2 regions of the Paenibacillus sp. FSL R5-0912 genome follow, and region 1 is predicted to be linked to the other one. Evidence: riboswitches for the same ligand, from Rfam matches in the RefSeq annotation. Region 1 holds a riboswitch; the other holds the start of a gene.

The links. Region 1 has a riboswitch for glycine ahead of gcvT (glycine cleavage system aminomethyltransferase GcvT). Riboswitches for the same ligand answer to the same signal wherever they lie in the genome.
Region 2: another riboswitch for glycine. It lies ahead of R50912_RS32210 (amino acid permease); the one in region 1 lies ahead of gcvT (glycine cleavage system aminomethyltransferase GcvT).

What each region holds. Positions count from the first base shown of each region.
Region 1 covers NZ_CP009282.1:7,079,523-7,087,928, reverse strand. The annotation lists gene gcvPB (aminomethyl-transferring glycine dehydrogenase subunit GcvPB) at 1-1,450, opposite strand, end outside; gene gcvPA (aminomethyl-transferring glycine dehydrogenase subunit GcvPA) at 1,447-2,799, opposite strand; gene gcvT (glycine cleavage system aminomethyltransferase GcvT) at 2,799-3,920, opposite strand; glycine riboswitch at 4,056-4,155, opposite strand; glycine riboswitch at 4,159-4,254, opposite strand; gene gcvH (glycine cleavage system protein GcvH) at 4,439-4,831, shown strand; gene R50912_RS30095 (hypothetical protein) at 4,918-5,550, opposite strand; gene R50912_RS30090 (OmpA/MotB family protein) at 5,635-6,528, opposite strand; gene R50912_RS30085 (flagellar motor protein) at 6,525-7,313, opposite strand; gene uvrB (excinuclease ABC subunit UvrB) at 7,493-8,406, shown strand, end outside.
Region 2 covers NZ_CP009282.1:7,565,325-7,573,730, reverse strand. The annotation lists gene R50912_RS32225 (ABC transporter substrate-binding protein) at 1-1,583, opposite strand, end outside; gene R50912_RS32220 (carbohydrate ABC transporter permease) at 1,654-2,568, opposite strand; gene R50912_RS32215 (ABC transporter permease) at 2,583-3,563, opposite strand; glycine riboswitch at 3,810-3,889, shown strand; gene R50912_RS32210 (amino acid permease) at 4,040-5,416, shown strand; gene R50912_RS32205 (Crp/Fnr family transcriptional regulator) at 5,481-6,077, shown strand; gene R50912_RS32200 (DUF4386 domain-containing protein) at 6,034-6,741, opposite strand; gene R50912_RS32195 (methyl-accepting chemotaxis protein) at 6,912-7,733, shown strand; gene R50912_RS32190 (DUF1304 domain-containing protein) at 7,757-8,125, opposite strand; gene R50912_RS32185 (GNAT family N-acetyltransferase) at 8,272-8,406, shown strand, end outside.

The sequences.
Region 1 (8,406 bases):
AGCAGTTCAGTACCGGCTTCCGCGCGGCCTGGGTCTCATCCAGACGGCTGATCTCCGTAGTATGCGGTGCATTAATTACGATCTCCGGTGTCTCCTGCGCTTCCTTAACGATCTGAATCATCGTCTCAATGAAGCCGTCAAGCGTTTCCTTGCTTTCGGTTTCAGTCGGCTCGATCATCATACATTCCTCTACGGTCAGCGGGAAGTACACAGTCGGCGGATGGTAGCCGAAGTCGAGCAGCCGTTTGGCAACATCCAGGGTACGTACGCCGTACTGCTTGAGGTTTCTGCCGGACATGACGAATTCATGCTTGCAGACACCCGGGAATGGAATTTCGAAATAAGGTGCCAGCCGGTGCATCATGTAATTGGCATTCAGCACAGCGTTCTCGGATACCTCGCGCAGTCCGTCCGGGCCGTAGGTACGGATATAGGCGTAAGCGCGGACGAGAATCCCGAAGTTGCCATAAAAGGCTTTGACGCGGCCAATAGATTGCGGCCCGCCGGAGTCAAGCGAGAAGCTGCCGTCTTCGTTCTGCACAACCGACGGCTGGGGCAGGAAAGGAATCAGCTTCGCCTTCACGCCGACCGGTCCGGCTCCCGGGCCGCCGCCGCCGTGCGGAGTACTCATTGTCTTGTGCAGGTTGAGATGGACCACATCGAAGCCCATATCGCCCGGGCGGGTGATGCCCATGATGGCGTTGGAGTTCGCTCCGTCATAATAGAGCAGTCCGCCGGCTTCATGGACAATCGCGGCGATCTCTACAATCTGCGTCTCGAACAGTCCGAGTGTACTCGGGTTCGTGAGCATCAGCGCGGCGGTGTCGCTGCCGACCGCCGCCTTCAGTGCTTCGAGGTCGACCATTCCCTTATCATTGGAAGGGATGGTGACGGTGTCGAGTCCGGCGGCTGCGGCGCTGGCCGGGTTGGTACCGTGCGAGGAATCCGGCACGATGACCTTGGTGCGGACTTCGCCGCGGCTCTCATGGTAGGCGCGGATCATCATCAGGCCGGTCCATTCGCCATGGGCACCAGCTGCAGACTGCAGGGAGACGGCATCCATGCCGGTCAGTCCGGCGAGATCCTTTTGCAGTGTATACATCAGCTCAAGCGCACCCTGGATGCTCTCTTCCGGCTGGTACGGATGGATCTTGGAGAGGCCGGTGAAGCGGGCGACATCTTCATTGATCTTCGGATTATATTTCATCGTGCAGGAGCCTAGCGGATAGAAGCCGTTATCGACCCCGAAGTTACGCCGGGACAGGGCGGTATAGTGGCGGATAACATCCACTTCGGATACCTCCGGAAGCACTACGAGCTCGCTGCGGAGCAAGCCCTCAGGAATCAGTGAGCTGATGCTCTCTTCCTGAGGCACATCACATAGCGGCAATGAGTAAGCCGAGCGGCCAGGACGGCTTAATTCAAAGATCAGGGTTTGTTCCGGTTTCATATACAGCCCTCCAGTGCAGTGGCGAATTCGTCAATTTCGGTCTTGCTTCTTTTCTCAGTCACGGCAACCAGCATATGTCCGGTCAGCTCGGGATACTCGCGGCCCAGATCATAGCCGCCCAGATAACCTGCCTTCAGCAGCTTGGAGTTCACTTCACTGACGCTGCTCCCTTCCGGGAGCTTCAGGACAAATTCATTGAAGAACGGGGCTGTGAAGACGCGTTCTGCACCGGTGATTTCAGCCAGCCTTCCTGCGGCATAATGACTCTTGCGGATGTTCAGCTCGCCAACCTCACGCATGCCCTCCTTGCCCATCACGGACAAGTAGACGGAAGCGCATAACGCCAGCAGCGCCTGGTTGGAGCAGATATTCGACGTCGCCTTCTCGCGGCGGATATGCTGTTCGCGGGCTTGCAGCGTTAGCACGAAGCCGCGTTTGCCGTTACGGTCAACGGTCTGGCCGACGATCCGGCCCGGCATGCGGCGCATCAGCGGTTCAGCAACCGCGAAGAATCCGCAGGTTGGTCCTCCGAGCGATGCGGCGATCCCCAGCGGCTGTGCGTCGCCGACTACGATGTCGGCGCCCAGCTTGCCTGGGGTTTCCAGCACGCCGAGTGCAATGGGATTCGCGCTGACCACGAGGAGGCCCTTGACCGCATGGATCAGTGGCTCAATCTGGCGCAGATCCTCGATGCCGCCGAAGAAGTTGGGCGATTGGACCAGAACGGCGGCGGTATCGGCATCAATGGCCTCAGCCAGCTTGGCAAGATCGGTAACTCCGTCCTTATAATCGATCTCCACGATTTGCAGGCCCCAGGCATTGGCGGAAGTGCGCAGCACCTGGCGGGCTTCCGGGTGAACTGTACGGGAGACAATCAGCTTCTTGCGTTTTGTGGCGCCTGCGGCAAGCACGGCTGCTTCGGAGAAGGCTGTTGCACCATCGTACATGCTTGCATTAGCGACCTTCATGCCGGTCAACTCACAGATATAGGACTGGAATTCGAAGATTGCCTGAAGCTCGCCCTGGCTGATTTCCGGCTGATAGGGGGTGTAGGCGGTATAGAATTCTGAACGGGAAATAATATGGTTAATGACAACAGGAATGTGGTGGTCATAGAGTCCGGCGCCAAGGAAGCTGGCATGGGTATCAAAGTCGGCATTCTTGTCAGCCAGACCCTTCATATGGCGCAGCAGCGCATATTCGTCCAGCGGGCCGGACATTGGCATCGTTCCCTGGTAGCGGACAGATTGAGGGATATCAGCGAATAGTTCATCGATGGACTGAATCCCTACAGTTTCCATCATCTCTGCGCGGTCTTGCTCCGTCATAGGCAGATAGCGGTGCTTCATTACGGCTTCACTCCTTGGATCTTTTTGTAGAACGGGGCTCTGATCACGGCAGCCTTCAGCTGCTTGCCGCGAATCTCCACATACACCTCTGTGCCGATCTCAGTATAGGCAGCATCCAGCAGGGCAAGTCCAAGATTCCGCTTCAGCGTCGGGGATTGGGTACCGGTTGTGACTTCACCGATCTTCACACCGTCTGCATATACGGGATAATGGGAGCGGGGAATCCCGCGGTCGATCATTTCAAGCCCCACAAGGCGGCGCGGGAGGCCGGCTTCCTTCTGCTTCAGCAAGGCATCGCGGCCGATGAAACCGGCTTTGTCCAGCTTCACGAAGAACTGGACACCCGCTTCGAGCGGCGTAATATCCGCCGAGAGCTCCTGGCCGTACAGCGGCAGCTTGGCTTCGAAGCGGAGCGTGTCGCGTGCGCCGAGTCCGGCAGGGGTCAGGCCATGCGGCGCGCCTGCGGCCAGCAGACCATTCCAGAGTGCAGCCGCTGTGTGGACGGGGGCGTACAGCTCAAAGCCGTCCTCACCGGTATAGCCGGTGCGGGAGAGCAGTACAGAAACGCCGCAGACCTCGGCGTGTTCGATGAAGTGGAAGGGCTTCAGCTCTGCAAGCGGGGCAGAGGTAACTTCGGCCAGAATCATCTCAGCCAGCGGACCCTGCAGAGCGAGCAGCAGCGTCTCATCAGAGACATTCTTCAGGCTGACACCGCTGAATTCAGCGGTGAGATGCTCCTCCAGCCACTGGAAGTCCTTGTCGATATTGGAGGCATTGACGACCAGCATGTAGCGCTCATGGCCCAGGCGGTACACCAGCAGATCATCTACTACGCCGCCATTCGGATAGAGCATCAGGGTATACTGCGCTGCGCCGTCTGCTAGGCGGCTGACATCATTGGTGGTCATCTGCTGCAGGAAGGCTTCAGCGCCGCTGCCGTCAACCATGAATTCACCCATATGCGATACATCAAACAGTCCGGCCTGCTGGCGGACTGCTTCATGTTCCTTAACGATGCCAGTAAACTGCACCGGCAGCTCCCAGCCGCCGAAATCAATGCATCTGGACTCCGCATAAGCGGCATAGAGATCATAAAAAGGCGTTCTTCTCAAAGACTCCATCGTGTCACCCCTTAGTCTGTTTACATGTAAGCAGAAACGGTAATGCCGCCTTATAAGCGCAGTATCTGTTTCAGCTAAAAATATAAAAAAGGACAGGCGAAAGCCATTATGCACTAACGCATAAATTGACTTTCGCTCTGTCCTTTGTACCTGAGAGTTACCCTGCTATCCTGCCCGCAGGTTTCCCCGTTGGTGATCCGTTTCCTGTTGTCCAGGCTGTGGATGCTCTCCAGAGATGCGTCCGGCAAAGGTCCTTTTGCCTGAGAGATTCACCCATCCCGGGCTTACTCCTTCGGCGCTGCCCCTGAGGGTCAGTCTCTCCCTATGCCATCATTCGCAAACCATATGTTTTTCTACTGACTCCATTAAACCGGGTTTACAAGCACGCTGTCAATCAAAAAACGTCAAAAAGATGACAAATTTAATTTTCCTGTCAGTTATATTGACATTAGGCAAGGTGATAACTTAGGCTATAACTAAATTTAGAACTCCAAATGTGGAAAAGAGGCGGCTTTGAAATGAGTGAAGTGCTTAACAACCTGCTATACAGCGAAGAGCATGAATGGGCACAGCAGGGTGAAGGACGCGTAGTACGTGTGGGAATTACGGATCATGCGCAGCATTTATTGGGCGACATCGTGTTTGTTGAGTTTCCTGAAGTCGGCGCAGCCATTTCCGCGGGCGATAGCGTAGGCAGTATCGAGTCTGTCAAGACGGTGTCGGAGCTGTACTCGCCGGTATCCGGCAAGGTAACCAAGATCAACGACGCACTCGAATCCAGCCCGGAGCTGATCAATGATCAGCCATACGGCGGCGGTTGGATTTTTGAGCTGGAGCTTGATGGTGAGTTCGCGGATGCAGTATCGGGCCTGCTGGATGCGGCTGGTTATAAGGAATTGGTTGGGGAATAGTTTTTACGCACAGATGAACATGGCAGGCTTCTCTTATTACATTAGATGTCACTAATGTGAGAGGTCTGTCTTTTTTCGTTTCTGTATCACTCCGGAAAGCTAAGCAGCCCCGGATAAATACTTGGCGCCAAGTGCCAAAGGGCGGGCAGCAGAGCCAGACCGGCAACGGCAAAGATAAGGCACAGCAATAGGAACCGGTATCTTTTTCTGGGACGGGTATTGGGTTTAAGTACGAAGTAATACACACCGGCCGAATAAAACGGGAAAAGCACCACGGCAGACATGCCCATACAGACCAGAAAGGTGGATTCCCCGGCGGAGGAAGGGATCATGGCTTCCGGGTTATAGACCGGATTGATCTGCAGAAAGAGGATCACAAATGTCAGATAGGCAAAGAGTAAAAGAAGTGGGAAACAGCGGATGCGTCCATCCTCGGACAGCCCGTAGAGCATCCACCAGACCCCGAGCCAGGGCAGGGCAAAGGCTGCGCCGGCAATAAGGAAGTCTATGCCTATATACATCAGTTTATCGGGTGGATACACATGGGCTAGGTCGCCCCAGAAGTAATCGGAGGAGAAGAACATCATAAATACAGATAATAAACCAATGAAGAAGGTGATGATTCCCTGAGCAAAAACAATCATGATCAGCGAAACCAGCTGCCGCAGAAAATAGAGAAAACGGGTGGCATCCGGTGTCGTTCCGTTTGTAGTCTGCATAGCGTTCAATCTCCTTATACTAGCAAATGGTTGCCGTGCCTTCTCATCTGCAGATTTCTGAGCTGATTCGCTTGCAGATACGTGTTATTCTTCCTCCTGAAGCTGCCGCAGGACAATGAGTTCAACCCGGCGGTTCTTCTGCCGCCCTTCAACGGTAGCGTTATCGTAGGCAGGTCTGGTATCCGCGTAACCGGCATACTGAAAAGTATCGGGGCTAAGCCCCTCGTTATCCAGGAAGAAGCGCAGTACAGAGAGTGCGCGGGCGCCGGATAGCTCCCAGTTATCCGTGTAATCTGAAGCAGCGGTTACCGGAACATTGTCGGTATGGCCTTCGATGCTGATCGTGGCACCGATTCCGCGGAACAGGCCGGAGAGCTGGCGCAGTGCCGGTAGGGCAGGTGATTTCAGCTCGGCTTTGCCAGCATCGAACAGGAACCGGTCGCTAAGCGTGATGGCAATGCCCTGCGGTTTATCCGCTACAAAGATCTGCTCGCCAAGGTTATTATCTTCCACGTATTTGGTGATTACACCCATAAGCGCGGCCAGTTTGGCCTCCTGCTCACGAAAAGCGAGCTCACGCGCCGAAGGCTGGTGTTCTGCAGTTTCCCCCTCTTGACCGGACGTATCCGTGCCTGTCCCGGTTCCGTTCGAACCATTCTCCTTCACATTGCCCCCGGAAGAAAGACCGCCACCGGTTCTTCCGCCTGCTTCTTGTTCATTCGAGACTGCTGCCCCGGTGTTCCCCTGACTACCATCCAGCACTCCATTTCCGCCTTCAAGCACAGAACTGCCGCTCTTAAAGGTATCAGATAATGAACCGGTAACGATCGCATATTTTTGCGTATCCAGACTGCTCATGGCGTATAGGATGATGAAAAAAATGAGCAGAAGCGTAATCAGATCCGCATAGGTAATCATCCAGCGGTCCCTGCTCTCCTTACCTCCATTACGCCGCTGGCGGCGGTTTCTTTGTCTCATAGCGGCTCTCCCTGGTTGTTTTTGCTGCTGCGCCCCGGAGAGACATCGGGAATAAAGGCGGTCAGTTTTTTGCGGACCAGGTGCGGATGATCCCCATTCTGCAGGGACAGGATACCGACAAGCAGCATCTCCATGCTGCCCAGTTCGCTTTGGCTGCGGGATTTGATTTTGGAAGCGATGGGTAAAAATATAAGATTAGCACTGGCTACACCATAGAGCGTTGCTGTAAAAGCTACGGCGATCGAGGCCCCCAGATTAGAAGGGTCCGTCAGATTGCTGAGTACCCGTATCAACCCCATTACGGTGCCGATGATGCCCATAGTGGGAGCATAGCCGCCGGCGGCTTCGAAAATTTTGGCATAGCCTTCATACTTCAGTTCCTTGGCGTCCATCTCCAGTTCAAGAATTTGCCGGACCTGATCAGGATCGGTGCCGTCAACAATAAGAAACAGCCCTTCGCGGGTAAAGGTATCGGGGTGCTCCTCCGCTCTCTTCTCCAGTGCGAGCACACCCCCGCGCCGAGTAATTGCAGCCATGGAGATCAGCTCTTCGGCCTTCTTCTGGGTGGTATCGGGATGTCTGCCGAATGCCAGGCGCAGAGCCGCCGGGACACTGCGTAATCTGGAGGCCGGGAAACTGATGAGTACAGCGGCAAGCGTACCTCCAAATACGATAAGCGCGGCATTCAGCTGCAGCAGGCCCGATAAGCTTCCTCCCTCCCAGAGAAAGCCGCCAATCATTGCGGCAATGCCTGCCAGCAGGCCGATAATTGAAGTGATATCCATAAGTTCAGGCTCCTTAAATTTCTATATATTATGGTTTGCATCAATCTGGTCAACGCTGTATAATAAACGGGAACGTGTATTCCTATCTTCCATATTTTTCAGTACGGTATGGATGGGGAATCATTAGGGCCACAATTATAATATATTCATATTTTAGACGATAGAGGGGAGACGGGCAAATGAGTGATATTGTCGTCAGTACAAAGACATTTGAACTGGAGTCCGAGTATACACCCCAGGGCGATCAGCCTCATGCCATAGAAGAATTATTGGACGGCATCCGGCAGGGCAAGAAGCACCAGACGCTGCTGGGAGCGACAGGTACAGGCAAGACCTTTACCATCGCACAAGTGATTTCCAAACTGAACCGCCCGACGCTAGTTATTGCGCACAACAAGACGCTTGCTGCGCAGCTGGCAAGTGAGTTCAAAGAATTTTTCCCGAACAATTCCGTTGACTACTTCGTCAGTTACTACGATTACTACCAGCCTGAGGCGTACATTCCTTCCTCCGATACCTTCATAGAGAAAGATTCCAGCATAAATGAAGAAATTGACAAGCTCCGGCACTCCGCCACCAGTTCGCTGTTCGAACGGCGTGACGTTATTATTGTTGCGAGTGTGTCCTGCATTTACGGTCTCGGTTCGCCGCAGGAATACGGAAGTATGCTGCTGACACTGCGGGTAGGGATGGAGAAGCCGCGCAATCAGATTCTGAGCAGGCTCGTGGAGATCCAGTACCAGCGTAATGACATTAACTTCGTACGCGGGACGTTCCGGGTACGCGGCGATGTGGTTGAGATCTTCCCGGCTTCACAGGGGGAGCATGCGATTCGTGTGGAGCTGTTCGGGGATGAGATAGAGCGCATTACGGAGATTGATGTTCTCACAGGAGAGCTGATTGGCGAGCGCGATCATATCGCGATCTTCCCGGCTTCGCACTTTGTTACCCAGGAAGAAACAATGCGTGTAGCTATTATCAACATTGAGCGGGAGCTTGAGGAACGGCTGGCCGTGCTTCGTGATGCGGGCAAGCTGCTGGAAGCCCAGCGCCTGGAGCAGCGGACGCGGTATGATATTGAGATGATGAAGGA
Region 2 (8,406 bases), 490 kb from region 1:
GCTTTCCAGGCATCGTATTGCTTCTGAACCTCGGCACGGATCTCTTCAATTCCGTTGGCCTTCAGCTTCTTATTATATTCCTCAAGCACCTTGTCTACACCCAGACTGCCCGTTTCCAGCAGCGGGCGGAATTCCTTGATAATATTGCTGACCACGGAGACCTGTGTTTTGACAGCGTCGGTATTGAAGTTGAAGCCGAAGGACTTCACTTTATGGGCGCTCTCGTTATAGGCCTTGAACTTCTCCCATTTATCGGCATTTTCGCCTTCCCACAGATAGGTTATGGTCTGGTTACCGAACATCCATTCAATGCCCGGCGCCCAGCCTGTATCGGCACGGGTAGCAATGCCGTCAGGGAGCTTGATGAAGTTATCCTTGCCTTCTACCTTAACATACTGCCGGCCTTCTACGCCGAAGTCAATCAGGTTGACCAGAACCGGGTCGGTATGCAGCAGGTTCAGCAGCATCATCGTCCGCTCCGGATCAATGGAGGTACGTCCAATGGCCATCATAGAGTTACTGACGCTGGCTGTACTGATCTCGGGTTCATTACCCTTCAGCTTCACCAGCTCAATGCCGGTGGCGATGGAATCTTCCTTGTCGGAGTCCGGTTTGTCTGAACCGAATTTCATCCAGGTTTTCCCTGCCTTGAAAGCGTCTTCAGTACTGGTTTTGGTCGTTGCGGCATCCTTGTTGATATACCCCTTGCTGAACCAGTCGCCGTAGAGCTTCATCCGGTAGATGGCCGTGTCGGACTCCATGGAGCTGATAACCATCTTATCGGTCTTGGTATCGAGAACGATACCAGCAGGAGCGCCTGCAACCAGCTCATAACGGAAGTTTTCCTTCATGCTCTCTTTGGTTTTGTCGAAGTAGCCAAGCGTATCGGAGCCGCTGCCGGAGAGCCAGATCGGTGCAATGGCCGGTTCCTTCTCCTTGATGGTCTGCAGCCATGGCTCCAGATCCTCCAGCGTCTGGATAGAGTTCACATCGAATCCGTATTTATCGACCAGATCCTTCCGGAACATAATGGTATGGCTCTCGCCAATTTCCTTATTGGTGGGGATCGCATATATTTTGCCGTCTACCGTTCCGCCTTCAAGGAAACGGGGATCGAGGGTCTCCTTGATGCCTTGTCCATATTGGGCTAACAGATCATCAAGCGGCAGGAATGCGCCTTTGGCTACGTTGTTGGCGAAATCCGCCCAGTTAGGGGCAAAGGTCAGATCCACCTGTTCCCCGGATTGGTAAGCCAGCGCCATCTTCTCGGCCCAGGAGGACCAAGGAAGCCCCTGGAAGTCAATCTCGGCGTTGATCTTCTCCTTGAGATATTTATTGATCTCCTCCACAACCGCCTTGGTATCATTCTGCGGGAAGTTCCCAACCGTGTAAACGGTTAACTTCCGGTACGTTGAAATATCGGGGTTGCTGCCCTCCGTGCCTCCGGCCGCTGTGGCCTCTGCTGTCGATTCTGCCTTGGACGGGGTGGAAGCGTTAGAATTGCCGCCGCCGCACCCGGTAATGCCCAGTATCACGGCGGTCAGAGCAGCAAACACCGCGCCAGAGCTTCTGGTTGTTCTCATTTGTATGAACCTCCTCAATGATAATTAGATCATATATTCTAACCGGCATTTACGCCAGAGTCAGACCGGGTTAGCCTTTGATTGCCCCTATAGTAAGGCCTTTGGTGAAGTACTTCTGGAAGAAGGGATAGACGAACAGGATCGGGCCAATCGACACCACCACCATGGCCATCCGCAGGCTTTCGGTAGGAACCGACTCTTGTACGAGCAGGGCTACACCGCTTCCCGCCAATTGGTTCTTGAAGAACTCGGCCTGACGAATCATTTGAATCATGACGTATTGCAGGGAGTACTTGTCCGTGTCATTAATGAAGAGCATGGAGTTGAACCAGTCATTCCAATACGTCAGTGTAGTGAACAGACCAACGGTGGCAAGAACAGGCAGCGAGATCGGAAGCACCAGCTGGAAGAAAATCCGCCATTCCGAAGCCCCGTCCAATTTGCCGGATTCTATCATCTCTTCGGGAACCGTCTGCTGGAAGAAGGTGCGGGCAATGAAAATATAGAATGCGTTGGAGAGGCCGGGCAGGATCAGTGCAATCAGCGAGTCCTTCAGATCCAAATAATTAACGTACAGCAGGTAGAAAGGGACAAGCCCTCCCGAGAACAGCATAGTGATCAGCAGGTAGAAACTAAAAGCCTTTTTAAAGGGAAAGTCCTTCCGGTAGAGGGGGTACGCGTACAGAGCAATCAATAGTACTGCCAGAAGGGTTCCGGTAAGCGTAACGGTCAGGCTGATTCCATAAGCTTTGACCAGCGTCTGCGAATGGTTGAACAGATATTGGTAAGCGGTCAGGTCAATCTTCTCGGGCCAGAATTTATACCCCTGCAGCGTTAACGTTTTCTCGTTGGTTAAGGAAATGGCGACAATGAGCAGAATAGGCAGGATGCAGGCCAGACTGAAGGCAGTGAAGAAGATGTTCAGCACAATCTGGGCGCTCTTGGAGCCTTTGGGATAGGCGCGGGTTCGGGTTGCAGTAGTCATTAAGATCCTCCGTTCTAGAAAAGTGCCGTATCGCGGTTCAGCTTGCGGGCCAGACTGTTCGCCCCGATAACAAGGAAGAAGCCGATGACGGATTGATAAAAGTTCGCCGCAGAGGACATACCCAGATCATTGAGCTGAATTAACCCCCTGTATACATAGGTGTCGATGACATCCGTAGTGGAGCGCAGCGCACCGGAGTCCAGCGTAACGTGGTAGAACAGCCCGAAGTCGGAGCGGAAAATACCGCCCATGTTGAGAATGGTGAGAATGACCATGATAGGCGTAAGGAGCGGCAGCGTAATTCGGGTGATCTGCTGCCACTTGCTGGCGCCGTCCACCACCGCAGCTTCATACAGCTCCTCGCTGATGCCGGTGATCGCGGCCAGATAGATGACACTGCCGATGCCGATCGAGTGCCACATCTTGGTGAGCCACAGAATATAGGGCCATGCATTGGGATGCATATAAGCATTGACTGAGGAATGGCCGAACAAGGGCAGAATATGCTTGACCAGGAAGCCGTACTCCGGGTGCAGGAAGGCGTAGACTATGAAGCTGACGACAACCATGGACAAGAAATTCGGCATAATCATAACAGTCTGGAAGAAACGGGAGGCCAGCTTGCTGCGAACCTCGTTGATCGCAATGGCTAGGGATACAGAGAGGATGAGCCCTGAGATAATGAAGACAACGTTGTAGCCGATGGTGTTAATGGTCACGCGCAGGGCATCGGATGTGGCGAAGAGGAACCGGAAGTTGTCGAGTCCCGCCCATGGACTGCCCATAATGCCGTCAACATAGTTGATGTTCTTGAAAGCAATGAATAATCCGAACATCGGGATGTAACAGTTGATGAAAAAAATAATGGCGGTTGGCAGCAGCATGAGCAGCAGCACCCGGTATTTCACAATGTTCCGCAGCAAACGGCCAAAGCTGCCCTGCTGGTGTGAAAGGGGCTGCTTGGTCAAAGCTTTTACGGTTGAAGGATTTGCCATTGGTTCTAACCTCGCTCTACATAATCTGGATGAATTTATTATAGTAGAGGAGCAGATACGAATTCTCTCTTGCAGATGACCCCGTTTATTCAAAAGTTACCTCATGTTGAACTCTTGAACATTGCGACTTTTTTCACAGAATATCTCTCACATGCCGAGTAATATGTTAGAATATCAGAATGCATTAACGCTTCACCAATTTAATACACTACACGGGCTATGATTGCTATGGATCACACTATAGCAGGAGCAGCTTCTGGAGAGACTGCGGGAGACCGCAGCGCCGAAGGGTTCACAATCTCAGGCAAAAGGACAGAAGAGTACGGAATTTGTATTTGTTATGCTGATTAATTACGGTCAGCGGCGCAGATAGCTTATTTTGATATTCTTATGAACCGGGAGATTGGATGACATCCAATCTCTTTTTTATGTTATTTGGCAGCATAGCGTTGTACACATTAAGGGGGAAAATGGCAATGGCACAGACAGAATTAAAGAGAGATTTGGCGAACCGGCATGTACAGCTGATCGCTATTGGCGGCACGATTGGTACAGGGTTATTCCTGGGATCAGGCAGAGCGATTCAGCAGGCCGGCCCGTCCATTATGATCACGTATTTACTCGTGGGGATTGCCGTGTTTTTTGTGATGAGGGCGCTGGGTGAGCTGCTGCTCTCCAAAGCGGGTTATCAATCTTTTACAGACATTGCTGAGGACTATCTTGGGCCCCGGGCTGCGTTCATTACGGGCTGGACCTACTGGTTCTGCTGGATTATGACGGCGATGGCGGATGTGATTGCGGTGGGCGTCTATGTGCAGTACTGGTTCGATATCCCGCAGTGGGTACCGGCAGTCATCTGCCTGATTATTCTGCTCGGACTCAATCTGCTAACGGTCAAAAGCTTCGGCGAACTCGAATTCTGGTTTGCCCTAATCAAAGTCGTCACGATTCTTGCCTTAATCGGCCTGGGAATCATTCTGCTGGTCATCGGGTTCAAGACGGATGCAGGATCGGTGACGGTCCGCAATCTCTGGGAGCACGGGGGCGTGTTCCCTAACGGTGTCAAAGGCTTCTTATTTTCCTTCCAGATGGTTGTGTTCGCTTATGTCGGTGTGGAGCTTGTGGGTGTATCAGCCGCAGAAACAGCGGATCCGGAGAAAAATATCCCCTCGGCGATTAACAAGATTCCTCTGCGGATTCTCTTCTTCTATGTGGGCGCGCTCTTCGTGCTGCTGTGCATTAACCCGTGGACCCAGCTCAGTGCGGCTGAAAGTCCTTTTGTGCGAACCTTCAGTCTAGTCGGGATTCCAGTTGCTGCGGGCATTATCAATTTCGTCGTCTTAACCTCAGCGGCTTCCGCCTGCAACAGCGGGATGTTCTCGACCAGCCGGATTCTGTATAATCTGAGCCGAAGAGATCAGGCATCCCCGCAGCTCGGCAAGCTGAACCGAAATCATGTGCCCGCGAATTCGTTATTCATCTCTACACTTGTTATCTCTGCCGGGGCGCTGCTCAGCAAGCTCATTCCGGGTCAGGCTTTCGGCATCGTCACCACGATCAGCGCCATTTGCTTCATCTGGGTGTGGGGTGTTGTGCTCGTATGTCATATCAAATATAAGAAGAACCGCCCAGACTTACATGCCGCGTCCAAATTCAAAGCACCGTTCACACCGGTTATCAATTATGCGGTCTTAACGCTGTTTGTTGCTATTCTGATCATTATGCTGTTCGCAGATGAGACCCGTCCGGCGCTGCTGTTTACGCCGCTATGGTTCATTCTGTTATTCGTCCTGTACTCCATGCGAAGCAAGAAGGAGAAAAGTGATGCCGATGTTAGTATAATCAATACATGAGTGCAAGAATGTTCAAACGCTACTGACATGTTGTCAGCAGCGTTAATAAGGAGGAATCCGAAACATGAAGCATAGATTGCTCCAATATATGACCCGGCTGACCTCCCTCAGCGAAGAGGAGCAGCAGGCTATTCTGGATGAGATTCTTGTCGAGGAATACAGCAAGGGAACCATTCTGCTTAGGCAGGGTGAGGTTCCCGGAAACTGCTATTTCGTGTTAAAAGGCTGTGTGCGGCAGCATAGTGTAGACGTTACAGGCCGCGACATCACCTCGAACTTCTACACAGAGGAACAGGCGATCGCTATCTTCAATGCGCATAAAGAGGAGGCCTCGTTGGAATACAGCCTGACTTGTCTGGAGGACTGCGTACTGGTTGTCGGTGCGCTGAATACCGAGACGGAAATGTACGCCAGACACACACAGCTGGAGCTGATGACACGCCGGATGATCGAGGAGAATTTCGGACAGGTGCAGGCGGAATTCGCCGCCTTCATTGCGGCATCCCCTGAAGACCGACTCAAGGCACTGCTGCATCGGAGGCCCGGCCTGATCAGCCGCGTCCCCCAGCATCAGCTGGCCAGCTATCTCGGGATGACACCGGAGTCGCTCAGCCGGATTAAGAAGCGGCTTGAGCGCGAACACGCGCAGCCGGGACTTTGAACAGCAGCCAGATGCCAAGCCCCAGCTCCCCTGCGGTCATCGGCAGCATGAACACCCATTTGATAATTTGAAGGAATTCTACATACCCGGGCACAAGTGTGCCGCACAGATGAACCACAATATAGCCGAAGCCTGCCAGCAGCAGCAGCACACTGATGGGCTTCGGAATATTCTCCGACCATACCGCCAGCACACCGATAATCAGCAGATGCCCCCCGAACAGAATTAAACCAGCCGACCATACCGCTTCAAAAGCATGAAGAATAAGCATGACCTCGGCCTGCAGCTCCCCTCGTGTGAAACCGGAAAGCGCAACCTCCCTGTTACCGGTAAGAAGTGATACCATGATCAGACTGGAGACAGCAATCCCCAACACTGCCGTATAAGCCAGGCGCAGCCATGCTCCCAGCAGGGACAAGCCCGGATGCACAGGCTTCAGCACCAGATATAAGGCCCAGGCAGCTGCCACATCACAGGCCATAATCAGTACCCAGCCCAGAATCCCGGCCCTGAACAGCGACGGAGAGGCCTGAAGATTGGCGAAGGTTGCAGCGGCATCTCCATCCACTACCAGACTCCCATGGACATATCCGTACGAGAGCGCGGCAGCAACCGCCATTACAATGAGGGATATTCCCCCGGTTCGAGCCACTGCAGCAGACATTAACATAACCCCCTGATTGATTATTGATTGTGGTTATATTGTACTAAGGCGCCTGCAGGGCTTCATTGACTTAAGTTAAGAGGGCATGATTAATTTTAAATATTAAGTTTTTGAATAAAGGATAGTCATTGGAAAATGTCGAAGCGATTAATAAAGGAGAACCCACATCCATGAAGAACATTATCCGCTCCTTTGAAGATATAGTGAACCTGGCGCCGATCCTGAAAGCTGCCTTTCCCTACGACGTATCTATTGCTGTCTGTGATGTGGAGAAGTTCATCGCGTATTTCCCTGGTACGTCCATTGATCTGGGAATTCGGGCAGGGCAGATAATTCTCGCGGACGAACCTCTGTACCATGCGCTGAGAAATGATGAATTCTCGAAAGCTAATGTCCCTAAGGAGTACTACGGGTATGAATTCGCCGGGACGGTTCTTCCGGTACACGGAGAGGATGGAAGCGTCTGCGGGGCGGTCTGTATCCAGGTCCGCAGACAGACCGAACTGCGCGAAATCGCCGATCAGATCTCCGTCTCCCTAAATCAGGCACATGCCCGGATTGGGCATGTGGCAGAGGGCTCGGGACTGCTTGCCGATTACTCGCAGAAGCTGCTGCTCCAGTCAGAAACGACCGCCGAAAGTGTCAAAAAAAGCGATGAAGTGCTGGCTGTCCTCAGAAAGGTCGCCGACCAGACGAATCTGCTCGGGATTAATGCAGCCATTGAGGCCGCCCACGCCGGGGAAAAGGGGCGGGGATTCGATGTTGTAGCGAAAGAAATCCGCAAATTCTCGAAGGAAACCGAGCAGTCCGCGCAGCGGATCCGGGATACCCTGGGGGAGATCCAATCCGCGATGAAGCAGATCAGCCAATCCATCCATCAGATTGCGTCAGTCGGGCAGGAGCAGGCTGCTTCAACGAATGAAATCTCCAGCTTCATTGAGGAGATCCGGACGATGTCCGAGCAGCTGAACCAGTTCGCACAGAAGCTGTGAGGGAAGAGCGGCCATTCTAATAATTACAGATTCGCCAGAACAACGGCAAGCAGAGCAATGAAGGCCGGGAGGCCTTGAACCAAAAGAATGGATTTCTTGGCCGTGATGCCGCCATAGATGGCTGCAACTGCAACACAGATCAGGAAGAACAATTGAAGCTGAACACTGAAGGTATCGTTCGGATGCAGCAGGCTCCAGACTAGACCGGCCGCCAGAAAGCCGTTATACAATCCCTGGTTGGCAGCCAGCGATTTCGTTTCCCGGGCGAACTGCGGGGTGGTGCCGAACGATTTTTGCGCCCGCGGGGTAGTCCACAGGAACATTTCCAGCACTAGAATATACACATGCTCCAGTGCAACTAGGGCCACGAGTATTACACTCACCATCATCATAGTAAATCCCTCTTTTCATAATTATGTAAGATTGATCAACGGAAAAATTAAATTGTTTAAAATATAATTTTACACTGTCTAAATATAGCCAAATTCTGCAATTTTGTCAATTTGGAATCCATAAATTCCTTGAGGAGGCAAAACCGTTGTACCTAAGAATGCTGACATCTGTGGATGCGGAGGTTTACCGCGAGCTTCGGCTACAGTCGCTGCGGCTGCATCCGGAAGCCTATCTCAGCTCCTATGAATCGGAAAAGAAGCTGTCTATAGTCACCACCCGC